Regions from separate parts of the Streptomyces sp. WP-1 genome, predicted to be linked through region 3. Evidence: riboswitches for the same ligand, from Rfam matches in the RefSeq annotation. Region 3 holds a riboswitch; each other region holds the start of a gene.
The links. Region 3 has a riboswitch for thiamine pyrophosphate ahead of thiC (phosphomethylpyrimidine synthase ThiC). Riboswitches for the same ligand answer to the same signal wherever they lie in the genome.
Positions count from the first base shown of each region.

Region 1: it holds a riboswitch for thiamine pyrophosphate, as region 3 does, so the genes downstream of both, thiO (glycine oxidase ThiO) here and thiC (phosphomethylpyrimidine synthase ThiC) in region 3, are expected to answer to the same signal.
Region 2: it holds a riboswitch for thiamine pyrophosphate, as region 3 does, so the genes downstream of both, QHG49_RS10490 (thiamine ABC transporter substrate binding subunit) here and thiC (phosphomethylpyrimidine synthase ThiC) in region 3, are expected to answer to the same signal.

Region 1 covers NZ_CP123923.1:5,803,151-5,810,769, reverse strand. The annotation lists gene thiE (thiamine phosphate synthase) at 90-737, opposite strand; gene QHG49_RS25620 (Rv2175c family DNA-binding protein) at 827-1,192, opposite strand; gene QHG49_RS25615 (NAD(P)/FAD-dependent oxidoreductase) at 1,295-2,527, opposite strand; gene QHG49_RS25610 (hypothetical protein) at 2,560-2,919, opposite strand; TPP riboswitch at 2,973-3,084, shown strand; gene thiO (glycine oxidase ThiO) at 3,082-4,269, shown strand; gene thiS (sulfur carrier protein ThiS) at 4,266-4,487, shown strand; gene QHG49_RS25595 (thiazole synthase) at 4,491-5,285, shown strand; gene pknB (Stk1 family PASTA domain-containing Ser/Thr kinase) at 5,544-7,454, shown strand; gene QHG49_RS25585 (deoxyribonuclease IV) at 7,546-7,619, shown strand, end outside.
Region 2 covers NZ_CP123923.1:2,502,795-2,510,413, forward strand. The annotation lists gene QHG49_RS10490 (thiamine ABC transporter substrate binding subunit) at 1-967, opposite strand, end outside; TPP riboswitch at 1,038-1,144, opposite strand; gene rlmN (23S rRNA (adenine(2503)-C(2))-methyltransferase RlmN) at 1,196-2,302, opposite strand; gene QHG49_RS10500 (VOC family protein) at 2,578-3,354, opposite strand; gene QHG49_RS10505 (phosphatidate cytidylyltransferase) at 3,551-4,807, opposite strand; gene frr (ribosome recycling factor) at 4,948-5,505, opposite strand; gene pyrH (UMP kinase) at 5,690-6,448, opposite strand; gene tsf (translation elongation factor Ts) at 6,653-7,489, opposite strand.
Region 3 covers NZ_CP123923.1:4,115,048-4,122,666, reverse strand. The annotation lists gene hisC (histidinol-phosphate transaminase) at 1-705, opposite strand, end outside; gene QHG49_RS17890 (LacI family DNA-binding transcriptional regulator) at 1,148-2,260, shown strand; gene QHG49_RS17885 (metallophosphoesterase) at 2,577-3,656, shown strand; gene QHG49_RS17880 (hypothetical protein) at 3,847-4,548, shown strand; gene thiC (phosphomethylpyrimidine synthase ThiC) at 4,630-6,414, opposite strand; TPP riboswitch at 6,407-6,584, opposite strand; gene QHG49_RS17870 (YibE/F family protein) at 6,657-7,619, shown strand, end outside.

The sequences.
Region 1 (7,619 bases), 1.7 Mb from region 3:
GAAATTTGCCCGAATTGTCGGCTTGTCGTCCACCCCTTGGGACGCGTCCCTGGGACAAGGCTTTGGGACACGCCCCCCGAGCGGGCTCGTCAGGACCGCCGCAGCCGCCGGGCGAACTCGGCGGCGGCGGCGCCAGGGTCGTCCGCCTCGGTGAGCGCGCGCACCACGACCACCCGGCGGGCCCCGGCCTCCAGGACCTCGTCCAGGTTGCCGAGGTCGATGCCGCCGATGGCGAACCAGGGGCGCTCGGTGCCGAGCGCGGCCGTGTACCGGACCAGGTCGAGGCCCGGGGCGGGGCGGCCGGGCTTGGTGGGGGTGGGCCAGCAGGGCCCGGTGCAGAAGTAGTCCACGCCGTCCTGGACGGCGGCTGCGGCGGCCTCGTCCTCGGCGTGGGTGGAGCGGCCGATCAGCACGTCGTCGCCGAGGATCGCGCGGGCCGCGGGGACCGGCAGGTCGCCCTGGCCGAGGTGGAGCACATCGGCGCCGGCGGCGTGCGCGACATCGGCCCGGTCGTTGACCGCGAGGAGCCGGCCGTGCCGGGCGCAGGCCTCGGCGAGGACCTCCAGGCAGGCCAGTTCCTCGGCGGCCTCCATGCCCTTGTCGCGCAGCTGCACGATGTCGACACCGCCGGCCAGCACCGCGTCCAGGAACTCCGGCAGGTCGCCCTGACGCCTGCGGGCGTCCGTGCACAGGTACAGCCGGGCGTCGGCGAGTTCGGCGCGGGCGGAGTCGGACATGCGTGGGCCCCCGGGGGTCGGTGTGTGCTGGGCGGGCGGTGGCGTACGGCGCGCGGGGCGTCGTACGCCACCCCCTCAGGTGGTCGGGCTCAGACGGCGAGCGCCTGGGCGCGGCGCTTCACCTCCGTGCCGCGATTCTCGCTGAGGGCCTGCGCGGGGGTGCCGGGCAGGGTCGGGTCGGGGGTGAAGAGCCATTCGATCATCTCTTCGGCCGTGAAGCCGTCGTCCCGCAGGAGCGTCAGGGTCCCGGTGAGGCCCTTGACGATCTGGTCGCCGTCGATGAAGGCGGCGGGGACGTGCAGCGCGCGGTTCTCACCCCGGCGTACGGCGATGAGCTGGCCGTCCTTGACCAGCTGCCGCACACGCGTCACCTCGATGCCGAACTGTTCGGCGATGTCGGGGAGGGTGAGCCAGGCGGGGACGAGAGCGTCGATCTTCGTGTCAATCTCGGTCACGGGTACAGGGTAGGCGCTCGGCCGGGAGCGGCGCTCTGTGCCGGTGGCCGAGCGCGGCTCCGTCGTGGCCGGTCGCGCGGTTCCCCGCGCCTCTTCGGGGCGCTAATCCGTCGTGGCGTCCTTCAGAGGGCGAGCCGGGTCCGCCACCGCCTCCGGGTCCAGGACGCGGCCCGCCTCGATCAGCTTGCGGCCCTGGGCGAGATCGCGCGGCCGGCCCACGGCCAGCAGGGCGACCAGGCGGCCCGCGCGCAGCCAGCACACCGTCCAGGCGGGTCCCGCGGGGTCGCCGCGCCACACCAGCCGGTCGGCGGCGGCATGGTGGCCCGCGTACTGGACGAAGCGGCCGAACTGCTCGGACCAGAAGTACGGCACCGGGTCGTAGACGGCGGTGCTCTCGCCGAGGATGCCCGCGGCGACGGTGCGCGGGCCCTGGAGGGCGTTGTCCCAGTGGTGCACGAGGAGGCGTTCGCCGTAGCGGGCCGAGGGGAAGGAGGCGCAGTCGCCGACGGCGTACACATCGGGCGCGGAGGCGCGCAGCCGGGCGTCGGTGACGACCTCGCCCGACGCGCCCAGCTCGATGCCGGAGCCGGTCAGCCAGCCGGTGGCGGGGCGGGCGCCGATGCCGACGACGACCGCGCCCGCGGGCAGCCGGGTGCCGTCGGCGAGCACCACCGCGCCGTCCTCGACGCGCTCCACGCGCGCGCCGGTGCGCAGTTCGGCGCCGCTGTCGGCGTACCAGCCGGCCATGGGGGCGGCGACCTCGGCGGGCAGCACCCCGGCGAGCGGCCGGTCGGCGGCCTCGACGACGGTCACCGCGCAGCCGGCCTCGCGGGCGGCGGTGGCGAACTCGGCGCCGATCCAGCCGGCGCCGACGACCACGATGTCGTGCTGCCGCGCGAGCACCGGTCGCAGCCGTTCGGCGTCGTCCAGGGTGCGCAGCAGATGCACGCCGGGGACGCCCTCGGTGCCGGGCAGGTTGACCGGTTCGGCGCCGGTGGCGAGCACCAGGACGTCGTACGGCACCGGGCCCGCCTCGGTGTCCAGTTCATGGTCGGCGGGGCGGGCGCCGAGGACCTCGCAGCCGAGCCTGAGGCCGACGCCGAGCGCGTCGAAGTCGAGGTCGAAGGCGGAGCCCTCGGCCTTGCCGAGCAGGACGGCCTTGGACAGCGGCGGCCGGTCGTACGGCTGGTGCGGTTCGGCGCCGACGACGGTCACGTCGCCCGCGAAACCCCGTTCCCGCAGGGCCACCGCGGTCTGCACCCCGGCCATGCCCGCGCCGGCGACGACCACGCGCCGGACCCCTGCCGTGCCCTCCTGGGCTGTCTGCTCGCTCACCCGATCACCATAGACAGTCGGCGATCAACCGGTCAGGGGGCGTGCGCGACGACCTGTTCCACGACGCTGGTGCCGGAGCCGGGTCCCGACTCCCACTCCCAGGTCTCCCAGGTCTCCTCCAGGCGCACCCCGCCGTCGGGCAGTTCCACGACCGTGGACACGCAGTGGCCGCAGGCCGTGCTGCCGTCGGTGCGCAGCTGCACGTACCGGAAGTCCAGGCGGTCGCCCGCGCGGGTGCCGGCCAGATGGCCGCGGACGATGTCGCCGCCCCGGTACTCGGCCCAGATCGCGCCGTCCTGCTCGTGGTAGGCGAAGCGGGTCCGGGTGCCGACCTGACCTGCGGACCGGTCGGCGACGGGGGCGAGGACCAGACCGTCGAGCGACGGGGCCATGACCGAGGGCTCCCTTACGGGTGGGGAGGGGGGCGGGCTAGGGTGGCCACCGTACAAGCACTCGCGGGAGCCCGGACGCACCGGGCTGAGAGGGAGGCTGGCGGCCTCCGACCGTACGAACCTGATCCGGGTCATGCCGGCGAAGGGAGGGGCTGGACGCCCATGTCCACACGTACGCCCGAAACCCCGGGACGCCCCGACGTCCTGGTCGTCGGGGGCGGGATCATCGGCCTCGTCACGGCCTGGCGCGCGGCGCGCCGGGGGCTCGCGACGGCCCTGGTGGATCCGGCTCCGGGCGGCGGGGCCGCGCAGGTCGCGGCCGGGATGCTGGCCGCGGTCACCGAACTGCACTACGGCGAGGAGACGCTGCTCGCCCTCAATCTGGAGTCGGCGCGCCGCTACCCCGGCTTCGTGGCCGAACTGACCGAGGCGAGCGGCCGGGACCTCGGCTACCGGCGCTGCGGCACCCTCGCGGTCGCGCTGGACGCCGACGACCGCGCCCATCTGCGGGAACTGCACGCCCTCCAGCAGCGCTGCGGCCTGGAGGCGGAGTGGCTGTCGGGGCGCGAGTGCCGCCGACTGGAGCCGATGCTGGCGCCCGGGGTGCGCGGCGGGCTGCGGGTCGACGGCGACCACCAGATCGATCCGCGCCGGCTGGCCGCGGCCCTGGTGATCGCGTGCGAGCGGGCCGGGGTGGTGTTCCACCGGGTGTGGGCGCAGCGGCTGGACGTCGTACGGGAGAGGGCCGTCGGGGTCACCGCAGCGGACGGGACGGCGCTCAGCGCCGGGCAGGTGGTGCTCGCGGGCGGCAGCCTCAGCGGGCGGCTCGCGGGGGTGCCCCCGGAGCTGGTGCCGCCGGTGCGGCCGGTGAAGGGGCAGGTGCTGCGGCTGGCGGTGCCCGAGCGGTACGCGCCGTTCCTCAGCCGGACGGTGCGGGCCGTGGTCCGGGGCGGCCAGCTGTATCTGGTGCCCCGGGAGAACGGCGAGCTGGTCGTCGGCGCCACCAGCGAGGAGCTGGGCTGGGACACGACGGTCACCGCGGGCGGCGTGTACGAGCTGCTGCGCGACGCGCACGAGCTGGTGCCGGGCATCACCGAGCTGCCGCTCACCGAGACCAGGGCCGGGCTGCGGCCCGGGTCCCCCGACAACGCGCCGCTGCTCGGGCCCTCGGGGCTCGACGGGCTGCTGCTGGCGACCGGGCACCACCGCAACGGGGTGCTGCTCACGCCGGTCACCGGGGATGTGATGGGGCAGTTGCTGGCGGGAGGCCCGCTGCCCGAGGAAGCCCGTCCGTTCACGCCGGAGCGCTTCGGCGCGCCGCGCGTCCAGCAGCTGGAGCAGACCGTATGAGCGCCGTGTCGTCCACCATCACCGTCTCCGTCAACGGGCAGCGCCGAAAGATCGCGCCGGGTACCGCGCTCGACGCCGTCGTACGGTCCCTCGTGCGGGCCCCCGCCGGGGTGGCGGCCGCCGTCAACGAGACGGTCGTACCGCGGACGGAGTGGGCCGGGACCGCGCTCGCCGAGGGCGACCGGGTCGAGGTGCTCACCGCGGTGCAGGGAGGCTGAGCCATGACCGAGGATCGCCTGGTCATCGGGGGTACGGCTGTCGGGTCGCGGTTGATCATGGGTACCGGCGGGGCGCCCAGCCTCGATGTGCTGGAGCGGGCGCTGGTGGCCTCCGGGACGGAGCTGACGACGGTCGCGATGCGGCGGGTCGAGCCGTCCGTGCACGGCTCGGTGCTGTCCGTGCTGGAGAAGCTCGGCATCCGGGTGCTGCCGAACACGGCGGGCTGCTTCACCGCCGGGGAGGCCGTGCTCACGGCGCGGCTCGCGCGGGAGGCGCTCGGTACGTCGCTGGTGAAGCTGGAGGTCATCGCCGACGAGCGGACGCTGCTGCCGGATCCGGTGGAGCTGCTGGAGGCGGCGGAGACGCTGGTGGACGACGGGTTCACGGTGCTGCCGTACACCAACGACGATCCCGTGCTCGCGCGGAAGCTGGAGGACGTGGGGTGCGCGGCGGTGATGCCGCTGGGCTCGCCGATCGGGTCGGGGCTCGGGATCCGCAACCCGCACAACTTCCAGTTGATCGTGGAGCGGGCGGGGGTGCCGGTGATCCTGGACGCGGGGGCGGGGACGGCGTCGGATGTGGCGCTGGCGATGGAGCTGGGGTGTGCGGGGGTGATGCTGGCGTCGGCGGTGACGCGGGCGCGGGAGCCGGAGGTGATGGCGGCGGCGATGCGGCACGCGGTGACCGGGGGGAGACTGGCGCGGGTGGCGGGGCGGATACCTCGCCGGTACTGGGCGGAGGCGTCGTCTCCTGCGGAGGGTCTGGCCGTGCTCGATCCCGAGCGTCCCGCGTTCTGACCTACCCGCGCACCACCCGAAACCCTCGGCCGGAAGGCCGGACCTCCCTGTGGGACGCGATCACCGTCGGCGGCTCCCCGCCCGTGGCCCGGCCTCTCGACCCGTGGACCGGCGTCCGCCCCTCGGTCGGCCACCGCCTCCTCCTCCTCCCCCGGAATATGGCGTCCCCGCGTAAGAAGCGTCACAGGTCGGCTTCAGTGCCCTGGTGGGGAAGGCGGAGGGGAGGGGGAAGGGTGTGGGGGCTCGTAGACTCGGCGTGTGGACATGACCCTTCAGGACGCCCTCGTCGGGCACGTGCTCGACGGTCGGTATCGCGTGGACGCGCGGATCGCGGCCGGCGGGATGGCGACGGTGTACCGGGCGCTGGACACGCGCCTGGACCGGGTGCTCGCGCTGAAGGTGATGCATCCCGCGCTGGCGGCCGACGGCGTCTTCGTGGAGCGGTTCATCCGCGAGGCGAAGTCCGCGGCCCGGCTCGACCATCCGAACGTGGTGCAGGTCTTCGACCAGGGCACCGACGGCTCGTATGTGTACATGGCGATGGAGTACGTCGCCGGGTGCACCCTGCGCGACGTGCTGCGCGAGCGCGGCGCGCTGCGCCCGCGGGCCGCGCTGGACATCCTGGAGCCGGTGCTCGCCGCGCTCGGCGCCGCCCACCGGGCCGGTTTCGTGCACCGGGACATGAAGCCCGAGAACGTGCTGATAGGCGACGACGGACGGGTCAAGGTCGCCGACTTCGGCCTGGTCCGCTCCGTCGACACGGTGACCAGTACGACCGGCTCCGTGCTCGGCACCGTCGCCTACCTCGCCCCCGAGCAGATCGACCAGGGCACCGCCGACCCCCGCGTCGACGTGTACGCCTGCGGTGTCGTGCTCTACGAGATGCTGACCGGCGCCAAGCCGCACTCCGGGGACTCCCCCGCGCAGGTGCTCTACCGGCACATCAACGAGGACGTGCCGCCGCCCTCCGCGCTGGTGCCGGACCTGGCCCCGCGGCTGGACGAGCTGGTCGCCTCGGCCACCGCCCGCGACCCAGAGGTGCGCCCGTACGACGCGGTCGCGCTGCTCGCCGGGGCCCGCGAGGCCCGCGAGGCGCTGACCGAGGAACAGCTGGACGCCGTACCGCCGGGGGCCAGGACGGTGGAGCACGAGAACGCGGAGAACCGTACGAGCGTGATCCCGCGCGCTCTCACCGTGCCCCGGCCGCTCCCGGTCGACGGGGACGGCGACGGCGTCAGCCGCACCGCCCGCTTCCAGGCCGCGCCGGTCCCGCCCCCGCGCCGGTCCCGGCGGCTCATGCTGACGATCGCCGTCGCCGTGCTGCTGGTGCTCGGCGCCGGCACCGGGGTCTGGTACATCAACTCCGGCCAGTTCACCAAGGTCCCGCCGCTGCTGACGAAGTCCGAGGCGCAGGCCCGGGACCGGCTCCAGGACGCCGGGCTGCACGTCGGGAAGGTGAAGCGGGCCTACGACGACACCGTCGAGCGCGGCACCGTGATCAGCACCGACCCTGCGCCCGGGGCCCGGATCCGGGACCATGACGCGGTGGCGCTGACCGTCTCGCTCGGCCCGGAGACGGTCAAGGTCCCGGACCTGGCCGGTCTGCCGCTCGCGAAGGCCCGGCAGAAACTCACGGCGGCCGGTCTGGAGCCGGGCATGGTCACCCGGCAGTTCAGCGACGACATCGACGCGGGCGCCGTCATCTCCACGGCTCCCTCCTCCGGGACCGAGCGGCACGCGGGCTCGGCGATCGCGCTGACCGTCAGCAAGGGCAGCCCGATCGACGTGCCGGACGTCACCGGCGACGACCCGGCCGACGCGCGGCAGGAGCTGACGAGCGCCGGGCTCAAGGTGAAGATCGCGAGCGAGCAGGTCAACTCCGAGTACGACAAGGGCAAGGTGGCCCGGCAGAGCCCCGGCGACGGCGAGCAGGCCGCCGCGGGCGACACGGTGACGCTCACCCTGTCCAAGGGCCCGCAGCTGATCGAGGTCCCGGACGTGACCGGCGACAGCGTGGACGACGCCCACCAGGCACTGGAGGACGCCGGGTTCAAGGTCAGCGAGGACCGCGGGATCCTCGGCCTGTTCGGCGACACCGTGCAGAAGCAGTCCGTCGAGGGCGGGAAGACCGCCCCCAAGGGGTCCACGATCACGATCACCATCAGGTGAGGCCGTGCGGATGCGCGGACGACGAGGCCGGTGACCGGGTTCACCCCCGGCGCCGGTCCGGGCGCGCCCGCGGACATGACACCCTGGACAGGTGAGTTCCGTTTCCTCGTCCCTCCCCCGGTCCCTCCCGCGCAACCCCGTCGGCGGCCATGTCCCGGTGGCCGG
Region 2 (7,619 bases), 1.6 Mb from region 3:
TCGTGAAGTCGGCGGGCACCCGGGCACCCGCGACGACCGGGTAGACATACATGTTCAGCGGCATGTCCTCCTGGAACTCCTTGGAGACCAGGAAGTCGAGGAACGCCTTGGCGCCCTTGGGGTTCTTCGCGTTGCTCAGCAGCCCGGCGAACTCGATCTGGCGGAAGCAGGTGCCGGTGGCCACGCCGGTCGGGGCGGTGGCGGGGCGCTTCTTGGCGTAGATCACCTCGGCGGGCGGGGAGGAGGCGTACGACACGACGAGCGGGCGGTCGCCGCCGGCCTTCTTGCCCTCCGAGGAGCCGGAGAACTCCTGGTAGTAGGCCTGCTCCCAGCCGTCGACGACCTTGACGCCGTTGGCCTTGAGCTTCTTCCAGTAGTCCTGCCAGCCCTGGTCCCCGAACCGCGCGGCGCTGCCGAGCAGGAAGCCGAGGCCGGGCGAGGCGGTGGCCGCGTTCTCGGTGACGAGGAGGTTCTTGTACGCGGGCTTGGCGAGGTCGGCGTACGACTGCGGCGGGGCGAGGTGGTGCTCGCTGAAGTACGCCTTGTCGTAGTTGACGCAGATGTCGCCGTAGTCGACGGGCGTGACACGGTGCTTGCCGTCGAGCTGGTACGGGGCGCCGACCTTGTCCAGGCCCTTGGCGGTGTACGGCTGGAACAGCCCGTTGTCGAGGGCGCGGGAGAGCAGGGTGTTGTCGACGCCGAAGAGGACGTCGCCCTGAGGGTTGTCCTTGGTCAGGATGGCCTTGTTGACGGCCTGTCCGGCGTCGCCGTCCTTGAGGACGCGGACCTTGTACCCGGAGCGCTTCTCGAAGTCCGCGAGCACGCTCTTGGAGACGGCCCACGAGTCGTGGCTGACGAGGGTGACGGTCTTGGCGTCCGCCTCGTCCTGTCCCTGCGCCCCGCCGCACGCGGACAGCGCGACCAGGCCGAGCCCGACCGCCGCGACCACGAAGGTCTTGTTGTGCACTTGGTTGTCCTCCTGGGGTCGGCCAGGAAGAACGCGGCCCTGTCCGGAGGAACCGGACAGGGCGCAACAGCTTGAGTAGTGACCGAACTTCCTACCCAGAATGACCTGGGCGAGGTTCAGAGGGTCTGCGGCCTGGTGCCGCACTCTCAGCGCTGTGGCGCTCCCCTGTCGGAATATGAAGATGTTTCGACTATTTCAATGATGAAGATGTGATGGAACGGGCCCAGACTACCGCTCGGTGGCGGCGAGCTGACCGCAGGCTCCGTCGATCTCCTGCCCACGGGTGTCCCGGATCGTCACCGGCACACCGTGCGCGGCGATCGCCTCCACGAACGCCTTCTCGTCCTCGGGCCGCGAGGCCGTCCACTTGGAGCCCGGAGTCGGGTTCAGCGGAATGAGGTTGACGTGCACGGGCCTGCCGCGCAGCAGCCGGCCGAGCCGGTCGCCGCGCCACGCCTGGTCGTTGATGTCGCGGATGAGCGCGTACTCGATCGACAGCCGGCGCCCGCTCTTCTCGGCGTACTCGAACCCGGCGTCCAGCACCTCGCGCACCTGCCACCGCGTGTTCACGGGGACGAGGGTGTCGCGCAGCTCGTCGTCGGGGGCGTGCAGGGAGATCGCCAGGCGGCACTTGAAGCCCTCGTCGGAGAACCGGTGGATGGCCGGCACCAGCCCGACGGTGGAGACGGTGATACCGCGCTGGGAAAGGCCGAGGCCGTCCGGCGCGGGGTCGGTGAGCGCGCGGATGGCGCCGACGACCCGCTTGTAGTTGGCGAGCGGCTCGCCCATGCCCATGAACACGATGTTGGACAGCCGCGCCGGGCCGCCCGGCACCTCGCCGTCGCGCAGTGCCCGCATGCCGTCCACGATCTGGTGGACGATCTCCGCGGTGGACAGATTGCGGTCCAGGCCCGCCTGGCCGGTCGCGCAGAAGGGGCAGTTCATCCCGCAGCCCGCCTGCGAGCTGATGCACATGGTGACCCGGTCCGGGTACCGCATCAGCACGGACTCCACGAGGGTGCCGTCGAACAGCCGCCACAGCGTCTTGCGGGTGGTGCCCTCGTCGGTCGCCAGATGCCGGACGACCGTCATCAGCTCCGGGAACAGCGCCTCGCGCAGCTTCTCCCGGGAGCCGGCCGGGATGTCGGTCCACTGCTCCGGGTCGTGCGCGTACCGCGCGAAGTAGTGCTGCGACAGCTGCTTGGCACGGAACGGCTTCTCACCGATCCCGGCCACCGCTTCCTTGCGCTCGGCGGGCGAGAGATCGGCGAGATGCCGCGGCGGCTTCTTGGCTCCGCGCGGCGCGACAAAGGTGAGTTCTCCGGGCTTGGGCATGGTGGTACCAGTGTCGCAGATCCAATGGGGTGACCTGGGGCCGCTGGTTGTGGCGCGTATCGCGGCCGGGCCGGGCCGGTCGGGCCGCCCCCCGGCCGGGTGCCGGGGGCCGACCGGCCCGGCCCGGCCGGGGGCGGCCCGGCCGGGGGCGGCCCGGCCGGGGGCGGCCCGGCCGGGGGCGGCCCGGCCGGGGGCGGCCCGGCCGGGGGCGGCCCGGCCGGGGGCGGGTCGGGTCGGGGGCCGGTCGGCTCGGGGGCCCGGTCGGCGTGGGTGGGTCACATCGGTTTCGGTTTGATCAGGGCGAAGGGGGCGCCCTGGGGGTCGGTGACCACGGTCATGCGGCCGGCCATCATGTCGAAGGGCGGGGCCAGGACCGTGCCGCCGCTTCTGACCAGGGCGTCCACGGTGGAGTCGACGTCGTCGACCGCGAAGTAGGTCAGCCAGTGGGCCGGGGTGCCGGGCGGGTCGTCGGCGAGCCGGGTGACGCCGCCGACCGCGCGGCCGCCGACCAGCAGCGCCCAGTAGGAGTCCGCGCCCTCCATGGGCTCGATCTCGATGCCGAACGCCTCGCCGTAGAAGCCGGTGGCACCCGGTACGTCGTTGGTGTGCAGCTCGTTCCAGACGAGCGCGCCGGCCTCGTTGACCACCTGGGCGCCGGAGAACTCGCCGGGCTGCCAGACGCCGAAGACGGCGCCCTGCGGGTCGGCGGCGATCAGCATGCGGCCGAGATCGCCGACGTCCATCACCGGGACGAGCAGGGTGCCCCCGGCCGAGACGATCGCGTCCTGGGTGGCCTCGGCGTCGGTGGACGCCAGGTAGCTGGTCCAGACGGTGGGCGGCGGTTCCGGCATGTCCTGGGGCTTGGGGCCGAGGCCCGCCACGGCCTTGCCATGCAGCTCGCAGACCGTGTAGCCGCCGAACCCGGCCGGCCCCGGCTGCCCCTGCCAGCCGAGCAGGTCGCGGTAGAAGTCCAGCGCGGCCTGCTGGTCCGACGCCATCAGGTCGACCCAGCACGGGGTGCCGGTCGCGTACGGGGTGGTGACTTCGGGCATCTCTCGCTCTCCCTACCAGGGGCCACGCCACGGGGCGCTCTTTGCCACCATCGTGTGGCCAAACACGAGCGCCCGCGCGTCAGGGGCGGGGCACCGCGCAGGGCCGGACGAGCGGACCGCCGTACGACGACGGGCCCCGCCCTGGGGATCAGGACGGGGCCCGTACGGCCGAGTCGGCGCGCGATGCCGGGTTTCGTCAGGTGGAGCCGACGAAGAGCACCAGCAGCAGCCAGACCACCGGAGCCGTGGGCAGCAGGGAGTCCAGGCGGTCCATGATGCCGCCGTGCCCCGGGAGCAGGGTGCCCATGTCCTTGATGCCCAGGTCGCGCTTGATCATGGACTCGCCGAGGTCGCCCAGGGTGGCGCTGGCCGCGACCGCGAGGCCCAGCAGCAGGCCCTGCCACCAGTGGCCGCCGTCGATCAGGAACTGCATGCACAGCGCGCCCACGACCATCGCGAACGACACCGCGCCGAACAGGCCCTCGCGGGTCTTGCCGGGGCTGATCCGCGGGGCGAGCTTGTGCTTTCCGAAGCGCCAGCCGACGGCATAGGCGCCGGTGTCGCTGACGACGGTGAGCAGCAGGAAGGTCAGCACCCGCCAGGGACCGTCGTCCGCGGTGAGCAGCAGCGCGACGAAGGTGGCCAGGAAGGGCACGTAGAACGCCGCGAAGACACCGGCCGTGACGTCCTTGAGGTAGCCCTCCGGTGGCTCCGTCATCCGCCAGACCAGCACCGCGAGCGCGGTGAGGGCCATGGCGACCCAGGCGCCCTCGGCGCCGCGCACATAGCCGGCGACCACCATCGCCGCACCGCCGACCGCGAGCGGCACCAGCGGCGCCTTGATGCCCTTGCGCTCCTGGAGCCTGCTGGTCAGCTCCCACAGTCCGACGACGACGGCGACCGCGATCACACCGACGAACACGGCCTTGACGATGAACAGCGACGCGATGATCACCACGCCGAGGCCAACACCGACGCCTATGGCCGCGCTGAGGTCGCGGCCCGCGCTCTTCTTCTGCGGCGCCGGCGTCGGCTGCGGGGCGTCGGGCATGGGTACCGGATTCTGGCTCGGGCTCGGGGTCGGAGCCGGGGGCGGCTGGGGCGTCCCGTACGGGGGCTGCGGCCGCGCCCCGTAGGGCTGCTGGTGCCCGTACTGCGGCCGCTGCTCGAACGGCTGCTGCTGCGGCTGTTCGTACGACGGCCGCTCCCCCGTCGGGGACTGCGTCCCGTAGGGGTCGTACGGTCCCGGACCCGCGGGCGGTCGCGGGTCGCCGTGGCCGGGCTGCCGCTCGTACGGCGGCCGTTCCCCGTAGGGGGGCTCGGTGCCGTACTGCGGCGGTGTGCCGTACTGCGGCTGGGGCTCGTCCCGGGACAAGGGGCCGCTCAGCCGAGCAGCCCCCCGGGTCTCGTCCTGGTCTCCGCCATACGCGGGTACATCGGGCACGATGGGCATGGGGCGCGTGTGCTGCGCCGCGGGCGCATCGTACGCGGGACCCGCCGGGGCGTCCCCGCCCTGGACGGGCCCACCCTCGGTGGGCCCCCAGTAGCCGGTCCGCCCCGCCGGTGGCGGCGCCCCCCAGGAAGAGTCGCTCATCAGACTTCGAGCAGTTCCGATTCCTTGTGCTTGAGGAGCTCGTCCACCTGGGCGACGTACTTCGCCGTCAGGTCGTCCAGCTCCTTCTCCGCACGGCGGCCCTCGTCCTCACCGATCTCGCCATCCTTGATCATCTTGTCGATGGCGTCCTTGGCCTTGCGGCGCACGGAACGGATGGAGACCTTGGAGTCCTCGGCCTTGCCCTTGGCGACCTTGATGTAGTCGCGACGGCGCTCCTCGGTCAGCTCGGGGAACACCACCCGGATGATGTTGCCGTCGTTGCTGGGGTTGACGCCCAGGTCGGAGTCGCGGATCGCCTGCTCGATGTTGCGCAGCGCGCTCTTGTCGAACGGCGTGACGACCGCCATCCGCGGCTCCGGCACGGAGAACGAGGCCAGCTGGTTGATCGGCGTCAGGGCACCGTAGTAGTCGGCCACGATCTTGTTGAACATCGCCGGGTGCGCACGGCCGGTGCGGATCGCGGCGAAGTCCTCCTTGGCGACCACGACGGCCTTCTCCATCTTCTCCTCGGCTTCGAGGAGGGTCTCTTCGATCACCACTTGCTCCTGCGTGTCTTGAGTAAGGCCCGGCTGCGGTTCCTCAGCGGTCCGGCGGCCGGCTGCGTCGCGTCTTCTTCCTGCACGGTTCCCGACCGGCAAGACATTGTCCATCCCCCGGCCGAGGCGCGTCCCGTCCGTCCCTCGGACAGGTGTCGTACCCGGGCGACGGGGGGCGTGCCGGTCAGTTCCGGCTGCCGTGGTCACCCACCAGCGTGCCGATCTTCTCACCCTTGACGGCACGGGCGATATTGCCCTCCGCGAGAAGCTCGAAGACGAGGATCGGGAGCTTGTTGTCGCGGCACAGCGTGATGGCGGTGGCGTCGGCGACCTTCAGGTCCCGGGTGATGACCTCGCCGTAGCCGAGGGCGTCGAACTTGACGGCGTCGGGGTTGGTCTTGGGGTCGGAGTCGTAGACCCCGTCCACCCCGTTCTTGCCCATGAGCAGCGCCTCGGCGTCGATCTCCAGGGCGCGCTGGGCGGCGGTGGTGTCGGTGGAGAAGTAGGGCATGCCCATACCGGCGCCGAAGATGACCACGCGGCCCTTCTCCAGGTGGCGCACGGCGCGCAGCGGGATGTACGGCTCGGCGACCTGGCCCATGGTGATGGCGGTCTGCACCCGGCTGTCGATGCCCTCCTTCTCCAGGAAGTCCTGGAGGGCGAGGCAGTTCATCACGGTGCCGAGCATGCCCATGTAGTCGGAGCGGGCGCGGTCCATGCCGCGCTGCTGGAGTTCGGCGCCACGGAAGAAGTTGCCGCCGCCGATGACGACCGCGACCTGCGCGCCGTCCCGTACGACGGCCGCGATCTCGCGAGCGATCTTGTGCACCACGTCCGGGTCGACGCCCAGGCCGCCGCCACCGGAGAACGCCTCTCCGGACAGCTTCAGCAGAAACCGGCCGCGTACTTTGCCGTCGTCGCTCTTCTGGGCCTTGTCGGTCATGGGAGATCCCGCCTCTTTCACGTGTTGCACATACGAAGAAGGCCATTGCCGGTGGGGTCGCTATTCGCTCCCATACGCGGCAATGGCCTCCTCGTCAGATCTGCTGCCGTCCGCCCCACACCCGGGTGTGGCGGTGGTCGCGGACGACTGCTGTCGACCCTATCGGGATTTCTCCGCGGGTCGCGCGTCGATCGCGGTACGGACTCAGATGCCGACCTTGATGCGCGTGAAGCGCTTCAGGGTGACACCGGCCTCGTCCAGCACCTTCTGGACCGACTTCTTGTTGTCCAGCGCGTACGGCTGGCCGAGCAGGGTGGCGTCCTTGAAGAAGCCGTTGACGCGACCCTCGACGATCTTGGCGATCGCGGCCTCGGGCTTGCCCTCGGCGCGGGTCGTCTCCTCGGCGATGCGACGCTCGGACTCGACGACCTCGGCCGGGACGTCCTCCTTGGCCAGGTACTTCGGCGCGAACGCGGCGATGTGCTGGGCGATGCCCTTGGCGACCTCGGCGTTCGGCTTGTCCAGCTCGACCAGGACACCGATCTGCGGGGGCAGGTCGGGCATGGTGCGGTGCATGTAGGCGGTGACGTAGCCGTCGGAGAACTGCGCGAAGCGGTCCAGGACGATCTTCTCACCGAGGTTGGCGTTGGCCTCGTCCACGAACGCCTGGACGGTCTTGCCGGCCTCGATCTCGGAGGCGAGCAGGGCCTCGATGTCGGCCGGGGAGGTCTTGGCGACGTGCTCGGCGATGGCCGTGGCCACGGCCTGGAACTTGTCACCCTTGGCGACGAAGTCCGTCTCGCACTTCAGCTCGACCAGGACGCCGGAGGAGTTGTCGTCGGCGATGATGGAGACCACGGCGCCGTTCTCGGCGGAGCGGCCCTCGCGCTTGGCGACGCCCTTCTGGCCCTTGATGCGCAGCGCCTCGACGGCCTTGTCGACGTTGCCCTCGGCCTCGTCGAGCGCCTTCTTGCAGTCCATCATGCCGGCGCCCGTGAGCTCACGGAGCTTCTTGACGTCGGCGGCGGTGTAGTTCGCCATGAGTCAGTGAGTCTTTCTCGAAGTCTGGGAGATCTTCAGATCCGCACGGTTCACGATCCGCATGAAGACGCGGAGCGCGTACGTCGTACCGACCTATGGGTGAACAGCGGGGGCGGAGTTGATGTCGCCG
Region 3 (7,619 bases):
CGCGAAGCCGACGCGCAGCCCGGCGAGGCCGTACGCCTTGGAGAAGGTCCGCAGCACGCAGACATTGGGCCGCTCCCGGTACAGCTCGACGCCGTCGGGCACCTCGGGGTCGCGGATGAACTCCCGGTACGCCTCGTCCAGCACCACCAGGACGTCCTTCGGCACCCGGTCCAGGAAGCGCTCCAGCTCGGCCCGCCGCACCACCGTGCCGGTCGGGTTGTTCGGGTTGCAGACGAAGATCAGCCGCGTCCGGTCGGTGATCGCCTCCGCCATCGCGTCCAGGTCGTGCACATCGCCGGGCGTGAGCGGCACCTGCACCGACCGGGCCCCGTTGATCTGCGTGATGATCGGGTACGCCTCGAAGGACCGCCAGGCGTAGATCACCTCGTCGCCGGGACCGCTGGTCGCCTGGATCAGCTGCTGGGCGACGCCCACCGAGCCCGTACCGGTGGCCACATGGGAGGCCGGCACCCCGAAGCGCTCCGCCAGCTCCTCCGTCAGGGCGGCGCACGCCATGTCGGGGTAGCGGTTGAAGGAGGCGGCGGCCGCGGTCACGCGCTCCAGCACACCGGGCAGCGGCGGGTACGGGTTCTCGTTCGAGGACAGCTTGTAGGCGACCGGTCCGTCGGACGCGGCCGGCTTGCCCGGCTTGTAGGTGGGGATACCCTCCAGCTCGGCGCGCAGCTTGGGGCTCGTCTCGCTCACCGCAGTCCTCCTCGCGACCACCGGCGGACCGTCGACGCCGCCGGCTTCCAATACTGCTCACCATATGAGGATTCGGCTGCCCTGAGTACTGGCCGTGGGCAAAGCTCCTGGACCCGCGACGGCGCCCGCGACCACAACAGGGGCATCACCGGGCATCACCCTATGAAGGCGGATCTTTCGGGGGGCGCGCCGTACATATATCTATGCGCCGGTGGCTTGCGCCGTAGCGCGCATCACCCGTGCAGGTGAGTTGAGACCTCTTCGAAACATCGGACCATTGGCAGGCTCATGCGCGCCGTCACGCTATGTCTTGCCAAGAAAGCGCTCAACTACCATGGAATCAGAGGTAGTTAACGCAGCATCACCATGCAGAAACGTGCCTGTCAACGAGTGCATATGCGTCCGCACTACCCCACCGCATGAGCCCTACTATCGGCTCGCCATGACAGCAGCAGGGAAGCACCAGGTGAGCCGCGCGGAAACCTCACGTCGAGGCAGCCGGCCGGGCCGGGCGGGCATCAGGGACGTGGCCGCCGCCGCCGGGGTCTCCATCACGACCGTCTCCGACGCCCTCAACGGCAAGGGCCGGCTCCCGGACGCCACCCGGCGCCATGTCCGCGAGGTCGCCGACCGGCTGGGGTACCGTCCCTCGGCCGCCGCCCGCACCCTCCGTACCGGCAAGTCGGGTCTGATCGGCCTGACCGTGACCACGTACGGGGATGAACCTTTCACCTTCACGGAGTTCGCGTACTTCGCCGAGATGGCGCGGGCCGCCACCTCGGCGGCGCTGGCCCGGGGCTACGCCCTGGTCATCCTGCCCGCGACCTCCCGGCACGACGTGTGGTCCAACGTCGCCCTCGACGGCACCGTCGTCATCGACCCCTCCGACCAGGACCCGGTGGTCAGCGAACTCGTCCGCCAAGGGCTGCCCGTCGTCTCCGACGGCCGCCCGGCGGGCGCGCTCCCGGTGACCGCCTGGGTGGACAACGACCACGAGGCCGCCGTCCTCGGCATCCTCGACCATCTCGCCGCCGCCGGGGCCCGCCGTATCGGGCTGCTCACCGGCACCTCGACCGACACGTACACCCATCTGTCGACCACGGCCTATCTGCACTGGTGCGAGCGGGTCGGCCAGGACCCGGTCTACGAGTCCTACCCCGCGCACGACCCGTGCGCGGGCGCCGTCGCCGCCGACCGGCTGCTCGCCCGGCCCGACCGGCCCGACGCGGTCTACGGGCTGTTCGACCCCAACGGCACCGATCTGCTCGCCGCCGCCCGCCGCTACGGGCTGCGCGTCCCGGACGATCTGCTGCTGGTGTGCTGCAGCGAGTCCACCGTGTACGCCAGCACCGAGCCGCCGGTCACCACGCTCTCGCTCAAGCCGCGCCGCATCGGCACGGCCGTCGTCCAGCTGCTCATCGACGCGATCGAGGGTGTGGAGTCGGAGCAACCGGTCGAGCAGGTCATACCGACCGAGCTGATCGTGCGCACGTCCTCCCAGCGGCGGCCCCCGCGCACGACGGTCAGTCCGCCGCGTTCTCCGGACGACACGTAGGACGGTCCGCGCGGCGGCGCGGAAGACGTCCGGGGACGGTCCGGGCGGCGGCGGGGACGGTGTTCGGCGGCGGCCCGGACGCCGTTCGACCGCGCCGCCGCGCGGACCGCACCGGGCCGGCGGTCCTCCGATCACCGCCGAACACCTGCCCAAACGGGGCGAAAGCCGCGGCGAAGCGGAGTCTTGTTCCGATTCACCACCCCTGGGTCATCACATGGCACGACGCGCATTCCTATGATGGGCCCACGACACCGCGGACCGCTGCGACCAGGCAGTCCGAAGCGGTGCAGATGCGGCGCGATGGTGGAGGGGTCTGATGACTCAGGGGGCCGGTCAGGGACCCGAGGTGGAGCGGACGGCGACGCTGCGCGACTTCCGGGTGCCCGCGTACGTCCACGAGTCCGGTCCGTACGTCACCCACACGCAGCAGGACGAGGGCGCGCCGCCCGCCGAGGAGTCGTACCCCGAGGCGTACACACCCACCCAGCGCGATCTGCCGGTGATCAACCGCGGCGACACGCTCCAGGTCCCCGTCGACCCGGCGCCCGCCGCCCCGGCCCCGGGGCCCGCGGCGGGACCCGGCCCGCTCTTCGTCGTCGGCGATGTGCACGGCTATCTCGGCGAGCTGATGGCCGCCCTGCGAGAGCAGGGGCTGATCGACGGCGCGGGCCAGTGGTGCGCCGGCACCACCCGGCTGTGGTTCCTCGGCGACTTCACCGACCGCGGCCCGGACGGCATCGGCGTCATCGACCTGGTGATGCGGCTGTCCGCCGAGGCGGCCGCGGCCGGCGGCTACTGCAAGGCCCTCATGGGCAACCACGAGCTGCTGCTGCTCGGCGCCAAGCGGTTCGGCGACACACCCGTCAACTCCGGTGCGGGCACCGCCACGTTCCAGGCGGCCTGGCTGCTCAACGGCGGCCAGAAGACCGACATGGACCGCCTCCAGGACCACCATCTCCAGTGGATGGCCCGCCTCGACGCGCTGGAGGAGGTCGACGGCTATCTGCTGGTGCACTCCGACACCACCGCCTACCTCGACTACGGCGATTCCATCGAGGCCGTCAACGACACCGTCCGCGAGCGGCTCACCCGCAATGACGCGGACGAGTGCTGGGACCTGTTCCGCAAGCTCACCAAGCGCTTCTCCTTCCGCGACGAGGGCGGCGCCGACGCCGTGCGCTCCCTGCTGGACACCTACGGCGGCAACCGGATCGTGCACGGCCACAGCCCCATCCCCTACCTGCTGGGCGAAGTGGGCTCCGAGGACGGCGAGGAGACCGACGATCCGGTGGTCGAGGGGCCGCATGTCTACGCCGACGGGCTCGCCATCGCCATGGACGGCGGAGTGACCATGGCCGGAAAGCTGCTGGTGAGGCAACTCCCGCTGGAGCGCTGACCGTTCCCCGGGCGGCCCCCGGCGCACCGGAGTACACACAGGCCGGGACGCAATTTCCGGCAATCCCCTGTCACCACGCGCCGTCACGGCTCTACCATCGGCTTATCCGTAGCAGGCTCCCCTCCGTTTCTGCCCGACGGCTCGCCGCTGCGCGAGCCCCAAGCCCTACGGAGCATCGGGGGATGCACACATGAACAGCCTTCCGCAGCACCTGCGGAGCGAGGACCACCGGGAGTTCGAGCGGCTCCTCGACGAGGTTCTGCGCTCCGCACCGCACCGACCGGAACTGGCCGCCGTGGGACAGCGGCTCAACCCCGCGCAACTGCGCACCATGGCCATCGCCGCGTCCGCGCTCATCACGGCGGCCGCGGCCGTCGAGTACCAGCGCTATGTGCGCGTTCGCGACGAACTGCGCCACCCGGAACAGGCCCTGGGCGCGGCCGATGCCGCCCCCGCCGAGCCGGATCCGGCCGCGACGGATCTCGCCGCCGCACACGGCGCGGGCGCGGTCGCGGTCGTCGCCGTCCTGGCACCGCTGCTGTCCGCGACCGCGGCGGTGATATTCCTGCTCATCGGCTACATCCTGAGAACCCTGGACCCCGGACAGTCCTTCGCCGGCACCATGCTCACCGCCGGCTGGGTGTTCGGGGCCCTGACCGTGGCCGCGCTCCTCGTCGCCGCCGTCGGACTGCTCCTGACCGCCCTGCGCAACGGCTCCTCCCCCGAATCCCGGGCCCGCGACGCCGCCACCGAGGAGGTCGCCAGAGCCAGAACCGCCTGGGAGACCGCCCTTAGGGAACGCGGCATCCTCCCCTTCCTCCAGGAAGCCCTCGCCGACCACCCCGACCACACCGGCTCGGAACACGCCGACCCGGAACACCAGCCGGACTGACCCCACCGGGCGGGGTCCTTCGGCCCGACGAAGCGCCGCTCCGCGGCCGGTGGCCCGGCCGGAGCGGCGCTCACGTCCCCGTCAGTCCGCGATCGGCAGGTACACCCGGTTCCCCGCCTCGGCGAACTCCTTCGACTTCTGGGCCATGCCCTCCTCGATCTCGGTCCGGTTGCCGCCGTGCTCGCGCCGGATGTCCTGCGAGATCTTCATGCTGCAGAACTTCGGGCCGCACATGGAGCAGAAGTGGGCCGTCTTGGCGGGCTCGGCCGGAAGGGTCTCGTCGTGGAACTCGCGGGCCGTGACCGGGTCGAGGGCCAGGTTGAACTGGTCCTCCCAGCGGAACTCGAAGCGCGCGTCCGAGAGGGCGTCGTCCCAGTCCTGCGCGCCCGGGTGCCCCTTGGCGAGGTCGGCCGCGTGGGCGGCGATCTTGTAAGTGATGACGCCGGTCTTGACGTCGTCCCGGTTGGGCAGGCCCAGGTGTTCCTTCGGCGTGACGTAGCAGAGCATCGCCGTGCCCCACCAGGCGATCATCGCGGCGCCGATGCCGGAGGTGATGTGGTCGTACGCCGGTGCGATGTCCGTGGTCAGCGGGCCGAGCGTGTAGAACGGGGCCTCGTCGCAGATCTCCTGCTGGAGATCGATGTTCTCCTTGATCTTGTGCATCGGGACGTGCCCGGGGCCCTCGATCATCGTCTGTACGTTCAACCGGCGGGCGATCCGGCCGAGTTCCCCGAGCGTGCGCAGCTCCGCGAACTGGGCCTCGTCATTGGCGTCCGCGATGGACCCGGGCCGCAGCCCGTCGCCCAGCGAGTACGTGACGTCGTAGGCGGCGAGAATCTCGCACAGCTCCTCGAAGTTCTCGTACAGGAACGAGTCCTTGTGGTGCGCCAGGCACCACGCGGCCATGATGGAGCCGCCCCGCGAGACGATGCCGGTCTTGCGATTGGCCGTGAGCGGTACGAACGGCAGCCGCACGCCCGCGTGGACCGTCATGTAGTCCACGCCCTGCTCGGCCTGTTCGATGACGGTGTCCTTGTAGATCTCCCAGGTCAGCTCCTCCGCCCTGCCGTCGACCTTCTCCAGCGCCTGGTAGAGCGGCACCGTGCCGATCGGGACGGGGGAGTTGCGCAGCACCCACTCGCGGGTGGTGTGGATGTTGCGGCCGGTGGAGAGGTCCATGACCGTGTCGGCACCCCAGCGGGTCGCCCAGGTCATCTTCTCGACCTCCTCCTCGATGGAGGACGTCACCGCGGAGTTGCCGATGTTGGCGTTCACCTTCACCAGGAACCGCTTGCCGATGATCATCGGCTCGATCTCCGGGTGGTTGACGTTGACCGGCAGCACCGCCCGGCCCGCCGCGATCTCCTCGCGGACCACCTCGGGCGAGACGTTCTCCCGGAGGGCCACGAACTCCATCTCGGGCGTGATCTCGCCCCGGCGCGCGTACGCGAGCTGTGTCACCGCCTGCCCGCCCCGGCCCCGGCGCGGCTGACGCGGACGACCCGGGAAGACCGCGTCCAGGTTGCGCAGCCCGCCGCGCGGCGAGGTGTGCTTGATGCCGTCGTCCTCGGGACGGACGGGACGGCCCGCGTACTCCTCGGTGTCGCCGCGGGCGATGATCCAGTTCTCCCGCAGCGGCGACAGCCCCCGGCGGACGTCGGTGTCGACGAGTTGATCGGTGTACGGGCCCGACGTGTCGTACAGCGTGACCGACTGCCCGTTGGTGAGGTGCACCTGACGGACCGGCACGCGCAGGTCGGGGCGCGAGCCCTCGACATACGCCTTGTGCCAGCCGATGGACTTCCCGGCCTCCGAGGACATCTCGTCCTGGACGGAGGCAGGCGTGCGTACGTCCTTGTTGGTCATGAGACCTACTCCCTACGCCGGCATTACCCGGTAACAGGTTCGGCGGTCGACGCAGCGGCTTCCGTCGTCCGAGGTCTCCCGGGGAACATCGCATGTTCCACGTGAAACATCGCTTCTACGGAGGTCAGCGCCCTCTCAGCCCGGTGCTCCGAGCTCCCGCGTGTGCAAAGGTGTCTCCACGCTAGCGTCATCCGTGACGCGATGAACAGTGGGCCCTCCCCGCTTCTTGCGATGATCTGGCGATGACCCGGATGGACCAGCACCCGTACCAGCCGCCCGGCCCGCGTCGGCACGACGGCTCGGAGCCCCCGAGCCAGGGCCAGAACCAGGGCCAGGGGCACCGCCACGGCCATGGCCACGCCCAGGCTCCGGCACCGGCCCAGCCCCCGGTTTCCGCCCGGGCCCACGACCACGGGCGCGGACACGGCCACGGCACGGACCACGGACACGGCTCCGGCCACGGGCACGGTCACAGCCATGGCCCCGCCGCGCCCGTCTCCCGGCATCTGCGCAAGGTGATCGCGGCGATCCTCGTCCCGTTCACCGCGGCGGTCGTGGCCGGTCTGGTGGTGCTCTGGCCCGGCGGCGCCCCCTCGCACAAGCACAGCGGGGTCGGCTTCGACCGGCAGACCCAGCAGGCCACCGTGACCCGGTTGGTCGAGGTGAGCTGCGCCTCGGTGAACGCCGGCGGCGGGGCACCCGGCGGTGTTGCCGCCGGCGGTGCCTCGGCGGGTCAGTCGTCCGGCGGCACCTGCAAGAGGGCGACCGTCCGGGTCGACACCGGCAAGGACAAGGGCCGTACGTTCACCGAGATCGTGCAGCCCGACCAGCCCCGGCAGCTGCACCAGGGCGAGCAGGTGGTCGCCGCCTACGAGCCCACCGCTCCGAAGGACCTCCAGTACTCGGTCGCCGATGTGAACCGCAAGTTCCCCATGGCACTGCTCGCGGGCATCTTCGCGCTCGCCGTCGTGGTGGTGGGCCGGCTGCGCGGGGTCATGGCCCTCGTGGCGCTGGCGGTGAGCTTCCTGGTGCTGAACCAGTTCATCCTGCCCGCGATCCTCCAGGGCTCCAATCCCCTGCTGGTGGCGGTGATCGGGTCGAGCGCCATCATGCTGATCGCCCTGTACATGTGCCACGGCCTGTCGGCCCGTACGTCGGTGGCGGTGCTCGGCACGCTGATCTCGCTGACCCTGATCGGTCTGCTC